One region of the Buttiauxella sp. BIGb0552 genome, then DNA from elsewhere that is predicted to be linked to it. Evidence: riboswitches for the same ligand, from Rfam matches in the RefSeq annotation. Region 1 holds a riboswitch; each other region holds the start of a gene.
What was found. A riboswitch is a leader RNA that binds a small molecule or an ion and turns the genes downstream of it on or off. The one in region 1 is predicted to bind thiamine pyrophosphate.
Positions count from the first base shown of each region.

Region 2: it holds a riboswitch for thiamine pyrophosphate, as region 1 does, so the genes downstream of both, thiB (thiamine ABC transporter substrate binding subunit) here and thiM (hydroxyethylthiazole kinase) in region 1, are expected to answer to the same signal.
Region 3: it holds a riboswitch for thiamine pyrophosphate, as region 1 does, so the genes downstream of both, thiC (phosphomethylpyrimidine synthase ThiC) here and thiM (hydroxyethylthiazole kinase) in region 1, are expected to answer to the same signal.

Region 1 is NZ_SODY01000004.1:481,123-484,403, forward strand. It holds gene EDF88_RS14360 (transporter substrate-binding domain-containing protein) at 1-881, opposite strand, end outside; TPP riboswitch at 1,352-1,448, shown strand; gene thiM (hydroxyethylthiazole kinase) at 1,485-2,273, shown strand; gene thiD (bifunctional hydroxymethylpyrimidine kinase/phosphomethylpyrimidine kinase) at 2,270-3,079, shown strand; gene fbaB (class I fructose-bisphosphate aldolase) at 3,258-3,281, shown strand, end outside.
Region 2 is NZ_SODY01000003.1:378,998-382,278, reverse strand. It holds gene thiP (thiamine/thiamine pyrophosphate ABC transporter permease ThiP) at 1-1,152, opposite strand, end outside; gene thiB (thiamine ABC transporter substrate binding subunit) at 1,128-2,111, opposite strand; TPP riboswitch at 2,148-2,247, opposite strand; gene sgrR (HTH-type transcriptional regulator SgrR) at 2,273-3,281, opposite strand, start outside.
Region 3 is NZ_SODY01000012.1:7,137-10,417, forward strand. It holds gene nudC (NAD(+) diphosphatase) at 1-552, opposite strand, end outside; gene EDF88_RS23990 (Rsd/AlgQ family anti-sigma factor) at 656-1,159, shown strand; TPP riboswitch at 1,312-1,425, shown strand; gene thiC (phosphomethylpyrimidine synthase ThiC) at 1,514-3,281, shown strand, end outside.

The DNA of each region.
Region 1 (3,281 bases):
TGTAAGTTTAGCTTTAAATAAGGAATCGGTTTATTAAACCAGACATCATGGATCTTACCAAAATCTGGTGATTTTCTAATTTTACAAAGACTCTGATTTACCAGTGACTTAAATTCTTTGTCATCGTGCGGCAGTAGTATGACAAAGAACTGTGGTTTCCCAACACCTTTATCGCTAATTGAAAATAAATTTTTATCGCTCTGAGCCTCAATGATTTCTTTTAATGAAATATCGTTGATAAAAGCAGCCGATGTTTTGCCACTGCGCATCAGTTCAAAAGCTTTTTCCATGGTTGGAGTCGTAATAACGAATAAATTGAGATTCAACTCACGATTGGCCTGGTTAAGCGCAAGAGCATCAACTGATCCCGAAGTTACACTAACAGTATGACCCGCTAATTGATCAATGGATGATATCTTTTTGTTCTTTAAAGTTGCGAATCGTGTATATGAATAAGTATAGGGGCTTGAATAGTCTGCAATCGTTTTCCATTCAATAACGTTAGCATTAACTGAACAGATCATATCTACCTTTTTCTCACGCAATAATTCATCTCTTTCTGGCAGATATTTGTTCTCAATATAATTAACTTTTAAATCCGGTATGTTCAGATGTTTGCTAATATCACTAACGATAACATTACATAAATCGATAACATAACCAACAACTTTGCCATCCGATGCTACATAAGAAAAAGGTGGGGCATCACGATAGGCGATGTTTATTTGATGAGTTTTTGTGATGCTCTCTATTGTCTTTGAAAGCTGAGCTTGAGCAACAGAGACAAACAGCCCAGAAACAAGAAAAACACACATATTTAACCAATTGAATATTTTAGCACTGCTGTTTTTATTAAGTAAAACTTTGTTATCGATATTCATATAGGATGTTAATTTTATGTTTTTTATAAGAAAAGATCATAGGTAATTATATGTTTCTAGTTATACACATAAAGCATGCTGTTGCCAATTTCATTATAACGAATCAGATAGTTCCGAGGAGTGATTTAGTATGTTTTAAATACATTGCGATCATTTAATGGTCAAGTTATTTCAATGTGTTAACAGTGTTTTGTGAGATTAAATAATCCATGGAAATAATTTTACTGGTTGGTAAAAAATAATAAATGATGAACTCGTTAACTATGCTCAATTAATTTTTTAGATTTATGTTAATAGGTGTGGGGCAGTGTTTTCATTAATAGTCAAATCCTGATAAAGATGATGCTTGAGAGAGTTGGTCACTATTTCACTGTGCGCACTTAGATTAAGAACTTGTTTGTCTGACTTCCTGCTGGCATTATCCTGAGCAGGGATTAACGGAGCGTTAATCGCAAGTATTTGATTTTGAATTAAATGACTCGGGGTGCCCTTCTTTGTGAAGGCTGAGAAATACCCGTACCACCTGATCTGGATAATGCCAGCGTAGGGAAGTCAGATGCCTGTCAGGTCATCCCTTCTTCACGCCGGGCAGGAGCTTTTAATATGCAGCCTGACCTGCTACCCGGCCACCTTGCCGCGTCGGTTTTACACAATTTACATCAAGCTTCTCCTTTGGTTCACTGCATGACTAACGATGTGGTGCAGAATTTTACCGCCAACGTGTTGCTCGCTATTGGCGCGGCTCCGGCAATGGTCATTGAGCCAGAAGAAGCCGCACAATTTAGCCCTATAGCCTGCGCTCTACTCATCAATATCGGCACACTCACCTCTGAGCGCAGTACCGCAATGCTTGCTGCCATTCATGCTGCGAACCAATCTTCTATCCCCTGGGTGCTCGACCCCGTGGCCGTCGGTGGCCTGGAGTTTCGTACACAATTTGCACGCGCGATCCTTGAATTAAAACCGGCCGCAATTCGTGGTAATGCGTCGGAAATCATGGCGCTTGCGGGCGAGCACTGTGGTGGGCGAGGTGTGGACAGTACTGAAGAGGCGCTTTCAGCTCTACCCGCGGCACTTAAGCTTGCCCAGATTACTGGTGCGATTGTTGCGGTAACAGGTGAGGAGGATTACGTCACCGATGGGGAAAATGCCTGGAGCATTGCCGGTGGCGGCGTGTTGATGACGCGTGTTGTCGGCACAGGATGTGCACTTTCCGCAGTTGTTGCTGCCTGTTGTTCATTGCCTGGCTCCCGGTTAGACAATGTCGCTTCCGCCTGCCAGTTTATGAAATGTGCTGGCGAACAGGCAATTGCTGCAAGCCGCGGGCCTGGTAGTTTCACTCCAGCCTTTCTGGATGCGCTTTACGCACTAAATGCGGAGGCTCTGGTATGAAAGGAGTTAAACGCATTAACGCGCTAACTATTGCAGGAACCGACCCAAGTGGTGGCGCGGGTATCCAGGCTGACCTTAAAACGTTCTCGGCTTTGGGCGCGTATGGCACCAGCGTTATTACCGCGCTGGTTGCACAAAACACACGTGGAGTGCAGTCGGTTTATCGTATCGAACCGGCGTTTGTCGCAGCCCAACTTGACTCTGTGCTGAGTGATGTTCGAATCGACACTGTCAAAATCGGCATGCTGTCAGAAACAGATATTGTTGAAGCCGTGGCCGAGAGGTTGGCATTTTACCAAGTCAAAAACGTGGTGCTTGATACGGTCATGCTGGCGAAAAGTGGCGACCCGTTGCTTGCTCCTTCTGCTGTAGAAAGTTTACGTCGCAGGTTATTACCGCAGGTGGCATTGATTACCCCGAACTTACCCGAGGCAGCAGCTCTGCTGAATACGGTACACGCTCGCAACGAACGTGAAATGAAAGAGCAGGGCGATGCGCTGCTGGGGATGGGTTGCAAAGCGGTGTTGATGAAAGGCGGGCATCTTGATGACCCCGAAAGCCCGGACTGGTTGTTTACTCGAAGTGGAGCGCAGCGTTTTACTGCACCACGTGTGCAAACGCGTCATACGCATGGTACGGGCTGCACACTGTCCGCCGCACTTGCGGCACTTTATCCACGCTATAACGACTGGCCTCAAACTATCACAGCGGCGAAAAAGTGGCTGTCTCAGGCATTAGAACAAGCGGATTCGCTTGAAGTTGGGCAAGGAATTGGGCCTGTTCATCATTTTCACGAGTGGTGGTAATGGTGTAAATCTCCGCCGGGCATAAAACGTTACACCATAAAACAAACCGATAGTGCTCCCGTAGGTGGCGAATACCGTGAGTCACGGCCAGGATTATGTCTGCCTGTTTTAACAAAAGCAGGCCAGGAGAATCCATCCTCAGCGGGCAGGGTGCTCGCTGAATTTACGGGAGCGTATTATGACTGATATTGCGCAGCTGCTT
Region 2 (3,281 bases), on a different contig from region 1:
GATGCCCGGCATGGCGAGAATTAACATGCCGCTCAACTCCAGCGCTTGCCCGGCAAATGCGCGGTTGCGCAGGCGCAATTCCCGCGAACTCCACAGCAGCATTACCGTAATGACGACGCTTATCAGCCCCGCGCCGACTGCAATTCTTAACGAGGTGAATAATGCCTGCCAGAGAATTGGCTGTGAAAGCACGCTGTTAAATCCGCTGTTGATGCCATCAATGATGACCGCCAGCAGCGGGGGCAATAGCAGCAACATTGCGAGTGAAATTAACAACCCGTCGCACAGTTTTCGGCGTAGGTTATCTTGCGGGTCGCGCCAGCCTTGCATTTGGCTGATTCCCACCGGAATCGCTTTGCTCAGCCGCTGGCTCATCAAAACGAGGCCAAGGCAGCAAACCATTTGTACTATTGCGAGCAGTGCCGCACGTGCGGGATCGTAGTCGTAACTGAGGGCCTGGAAGATAGCCAGTTCAATGGTGGTTGCCTGCGGCCCGCCGCCGAGCGAAAGCACGGTGGCAAAACTTGCGAAGCAGAGCATAAAAATCAGTGCGGCGGCAGGAAGGATCTGGCGCCGTAGCCACGGCCATTCGACAAAGCGGAAGAAATTCCAGCCCTGCATACCAAGCTGTGCGGCGACCTGGCGCTGTTCGCTGGGGATATTTTCCAGCGCCTGAAGCAGCAGGCGGGTTGCCATCGGCAAGTTGAAAAATACGTGTGCCAGCAAAATGCCTTTCAGGCCATACGGTGAGAACCCCCATTCGATGCCAAGTCTGGCGCACAATGAGGCCAGCCAGCCTTCGCGGCCATACACCGTCAGAATCCCAAACACGGCAACTAACACCGGCAACACCAGCGTCATGGCGCACAGACGTAACAGTGCTAATCGCCCTGGGAAACGGCGTCGGTAAAGCGCCCGGGCCAGAAAAATAGCCGGGAGCACCGAAAGGGCAGCCGAGAGAAAAGCCTGCCAGAAAGAGAAGCGCAGCACGTGCCACAAATAACTATCCTGCACCAATGCGCGGATATCGGTTTGTGGCGCGTTAAACCACAACGCCAGAAAAGCTGCCAGGGCGACGGCGACCACCAGCGTGGCGGCGCATAGCCCTGGAATCAGCCAGCCGGGGATCAGCGGCTGACGGAGCGTTGCCATTCACTGATCCAGCTGGCGCGATGGGATGAAACGTCTTGCGGGCTAAACTCCAGCGTGGTCTGTGGTTTGACCAGGCCGTTAAAGCCTTCCGGCAATTTCACATCTGTTACCGGATACATCCAGTTGCCGGTTGGAATGGTGTTCTGGAATTCAGGCGTTGTGATGAATTTCATGAACTTTTGCGCCAGCTCAGGCTGTTTGCTGGAGGCCAGGCGGCCCGCTACTTCGACCTGCAAATAGTGCCCTTCGCTGAAATTGGCTGCCGCGTAGTTATCTTTTTTCTCTTCAATAATGTGATATGCCGGAGAAGTGGTGTAGCTCATCACTAGATCGCCTTCACCTTTCAGGAACAGGCCGTAGGCTTCGGACCAGCCTTTGGTGACGGTGACGGTTTTCTTCGCCAGTTTCGTCCAGGCTTCAGGCGTTTTGTCGCCATATACTTTTTGCATCCATAACAGCAGGCCGAGACCTGGCGTGCTGGTGCGTGGATCCTGGTAAATCACTTTCCATTTCTGGTCGCTTTCAACCAATTCTTTCAGGCTTTTCGGCGGGTTTTTGAGTTTGTTTTTGTCATACACAAAAGCGAAATAACCGTAATCGAATGGCACAAAGGTATTGTTGTTCCACCCGCCAGGAATTTTTAGCGAGCTGGTTTCAACATTGCTCGGAGCAAACAATTTCGTTTGTGCCGCCGCTTCCAGCAGGTTGTTATCCAGCCCTAAAACCACGTCAGCTTTGCTGTTTTTACCCTCCATGCGTAGGCGGTTAAGCAAGGAAACACCATCTTCGAGTGCGACGAATTTCAGCTCGCAATTGCAGTCCGCTTCAAAGGCTTTTTTTACCGCAGGGCCTGGGCCCCAGTCGGCAGCGAAGGAGTCGTAGGTGTAAACAGTCAGCAGGGGTTTGGCGAAAACAGGGGCTGCGATGAGCGCCAGTAACGGCAGGAATTTTTTGAACACTTTGCACCTCTTGGAATTAGGGGTGGCAAAGGACTTTGAGAATTGAGCCTCAAATCCCTTCGCCGGCGTTATCCGGATCAGGTTCGACGGGTATTATCTCAGCCAGACTTTCGTCTTAGCACCCCGTTGAGAACGCGTGCATTGTAATGATTTTGTGAAACTTACGAAAGCTCTTTACCCGTACTCACAGATTGCGGTTCCGGTGGTGCAAACCATGCCGATTTAAAATCAAACCAACCCAATGTGTTCATTCGCACACCGCGCATACTGCGTTGCCCTTCAATGCGCAGCCAGTGGTGGATTAACGGTAAAATATCATTGTTTTCAACTCGCTCCTGGCACCATTCCGGGAGCGAAAGCTCACCGTTATGCCATTTTCGGGTATCCGTTTCCCAGTCATTCGCAATGCATTTCTGAATCAGCGGCACTTCATAAAGATGCGAATAGAGTGAAAACTCCAGCGGCAGCGTGAAGTTGGCACTGTTCAGCCAGATATCACTTTCTGCCTCACCCTGGTGCCACTCTTCATAACTGACTTCCTGCACCACCAGTTTTACCCCCACGCGGGCCAGCAACTCCTCCATCACTTTACTGATCATGCGGTGTTCAACGTGGTCGCGGTAAAACGTCAGCGTTACAGATTCCAGACTATCAGGTTTTTCAAGCACCGGTTGTGGGCGCGCGTGGTGCCAGCGCGGCAGTAAACCATACGCAGGAAACCAGTACTGCTGGTTTTGAGCACCCGCGCTATAAAGCAGATGAATGGGGGCCAACACATGGCTTAGCCAGCGGCGAACGTCGTCATTACTGCCAGATTTGGATCGCCTATCAAACAAAATGTAATAGCAGCCTTCTTCCAGACGGCTTTCGACGGCTTTTTCACTATCAGGCATGCCCGATAGTTGCACTGCGCAACTGACATCTTCACCGATCTCTGGCAATACCCAGAAATTTACCTCATCAATCAATGCGCGATAGCCGAAGTAATCATCGTAAGCCTGAATTTTCAATTGGTTGTTATTGTTGCGTACCACCGAATAGGGGCCTGACCCAACAGGCTGACGGGCAAAATTGCTTAATGTCTGCCATTCACGCGGCAGGATCATTGCGTTAACACTGCCCAATAACCAAGGTAGCCATTGGTCGGGCTGCGAGAGCGTGATATCCAGC
Region 3 (3,281 bases), on a different contig from region 1:
CTTCACACGAATGCTGCTCTCTTCCATCACCTCACGCGCCACGGCCTGCTCGAGGGTTTCCCCAACTTCGACAAAACCGGCCAGCACGGTATAAATTCCACCGCGATGGCGTGTGTGCTGAGCAAGCAGGATATGGTCTTCACGACGGATAGCCACGATGATGCACGGTGAAATTTGTGGATAGTAGCGTTCACGACAATGGTTACACAGCATCGCCCATTCGGTTTTGCTGACGTGCATTTCATGGCCACAGTAGCCACAGAACTTATGCGAGCGATAGAACTCCGCTAACTGCACGCCACGCCCAGCAAGTTGAAATAACCCTTGGTCCTGGTCAATAACCTGGCGCACTGATCCCATATCCGCACGGCGATGTTGCCGCACTAACCACACCGGCTCACTTTCCCACTCGCCGATATGCATCCCAACCGCACCATCAAGCTGAAAATCTTGTGCTGCTCCGTGAGGTAGCTCACCTTTCGGCAACCACAATTTTTGTTCATGACTGACGATAAACCAGCCCTGATCTAACTTTTGAATTACACGTTCCATAACCTGGTGCACATCCCCGAGTTCGCTGGTATAAACAAATGGTCGTAACAATTTTGGGTACGTTTGCGTTACATCTTTTACTCACGGAATCACGGAGTCAATCATGCTTAACCAGTTAGAAAATCTGACTGAGCGCGTCGGTGGTAGTAATGAGTTAATCGACCAATGGCTATATGCCCGCAAACATTTATTGGTGGCTTATTACAATATGGTTGGGATCAAGCCTAACAAGGAATCCCATACCGCGCTCAATGAAAAGGCTCTGGATAACTTTTGCCATAATCTGGTGGATTATCTTTCTGCCGGTCATTTCAATATTTATGAACGCATTATCAGCGAAATGGAAGGGAGCAGCCCACTTTTAGCCGCAACTCATCTTTATCCGCAGCTTGAAGCCAACACCCAGCACATCATGGATTTTTACGATTCGCATCTCGAAAGTGCTATCGATGATGATAACTATATTGAGTTCCAGAAAGCGTTATCCGGCATCGGTGAAGCACTGGAATCACGTTTTTCACTGGAAGATAAACTCATTCAGTTAGCTTACGACCACGATATAAATGACAGTGCTAACGATACCGGCAACCTTGCACGCCCGGCTTGAGTTCTGCGCTGTTAACGAGTAGTTTACATATTTCCTGAATCATTCAGGTTCCAGCAAGGCAGCAACTGAACGAATCCCGATGAGCTTACTCAAGTAAGTGATTCGGGTGAGTAAAGGCAGCTAACGCCGCTGGGGCGTGAAGGATGCAGGAAATCTTCTTGTCGGAGTGCCGAGTGTTTAACTGAACACCGGCTGAGACCGTTAATTCGGGATCCGCGGAACCTGATCAGGCTAATACCTGCGAAGGGAACAAGAGTAATTCTGCTTTTGGGTTCACCCGTACGCGGGCGCCCCACATTCATTACTCCTCCGTTGTTCTGGCAAGCCACTCCTTGATATTTACTGGAATGAGCTATGTCTATTACTGAAAAAAAACCAAACCGCCGCGAACAACGCGCTGCTGCCCAGCATTTTATCCATACGCTGGAAGGTACTGCTTTCCCTAATTCCCAACGCATTTATCTAACTGGCTCACGCGATGATATCCGCGTACCGATGCGCGAAATTCAACTTAGCCCAACCGCAACGGGCGGTACGAAAGAAAACCCTCTGTTCACCCCTAACGATGCCATTCCGGTGTATGACACTTCAGGTCCGTATGGCGACCCGGCAATCAGCATCGACGTTCTGTGCGGGCTTTCACCACTGCGTGAAAGCTGGATTAGCGAGCGTGATGATTGCGAAACACTGACCGACCGTAGCTCTGCATATACCAAAGAGCGCCTTGCTGATGATGGTCTGGACGAATTGCGTTTTGAAACACAACTCACGCCGAAGCGCGCAAAAGCCGGGAAAATTGTCACGCAGTTGCACTATGCACGCCAGGGCATAGTGACGCCGGAAATGGAGTTTATCGCCATACGTGAAAACATGGGCCGCGAACGCATTCGCGATGAAGTGTTACGCCACCAGCACCCAGGCCAGAGTTTTGGTGCTCTCGTGCCAGAAAACATTACTCCTGAATTTGTACGCGATGAAGTCGCCGCAGGCCGGGCAATCATTCCCGCCAATATTAACCACCCTGAGTCTGAGCCGATGATTATCGGCCGTAATTTCCTTGTCAAAGTGAATGCCAATATCGGCAACTCAGCGGTCACCTCCTCGATTGAAGAAGAAGTGGAAAAACTGGTGTGGTCAACGCGCTGGGGCGCAGACACCGTGATGGATCTTTCCACCGGCCGCTATATCCACGAAACCCGCGAATGGATTTTACGTAACAGCCCAGTCCCTATCGGCACCGTGCCCATTTACCAGGCGCTGGAAAAAGTAAATGGCATCGCTGAAGACCTGACCTGGGAAATGTTCCGCGACACACTCCTGGAACAGGCCGAGCAAGGCGTGGACTATTTCACCATTCACGCCGGAGTGCTGCTGCGTTATGTGCCGATGACGGCCAAACGCCTGACCGGAATTGTGTCGCGCGGCGGTTCGATTATGGCGAAATGGTGCCTGTCACATCATCAGGAAAACTTCCTGTATGAGCACTTCCGCGAAATTTGCGAAATCTGTGCCGCTTACGACGTTTCACTCTCGCTTGGCGACGGCCTGCGCCCTGGCTCCATTCAGGATGCCAACGATGAAGCGCAATTCTCTGAGCTGCATACGCTTGGCGAGTTGACCAAAATTGCCTGGGAATACGATGTGCAGGTGATGATTGAAGGCCCGGGACATGTGCCCATGCAGATGATCCGCCGCAATATGACCGAAGAACTGGAGCACTGCCATGAAGCACCGTTCTACACGCTTGGCCCGCTGACCACTGATATTGCACCGGGTTATGACCATTTCACCTCAGGTATTGGTGCAGCCATGATTGGCTGGTTCGGCTGTGCGATGCTTTGTTACGTCACACCAAAAGAGCATCTTGGCCTGCCGAATAAAGAAGATGTTAAACAGGGGCTGATTACCTACAAAATTGCGGCACATGCCGCAGACCTGGCAAAAGGCCACCCTGGTGCGCAAATCCGCGACAACGCGATGTCGAAAGCCCGTTTTGAATTCCGCTGGGAAGACCAGTTTAATCTCGCGCTTGACCCTTTCACCGCCCGCGCCTATCACGATGAAACTCTGCCGCAGGAATCCGGCAAGGTCGCGCACTTCTGTTCGATGTGCGGACCAAAAT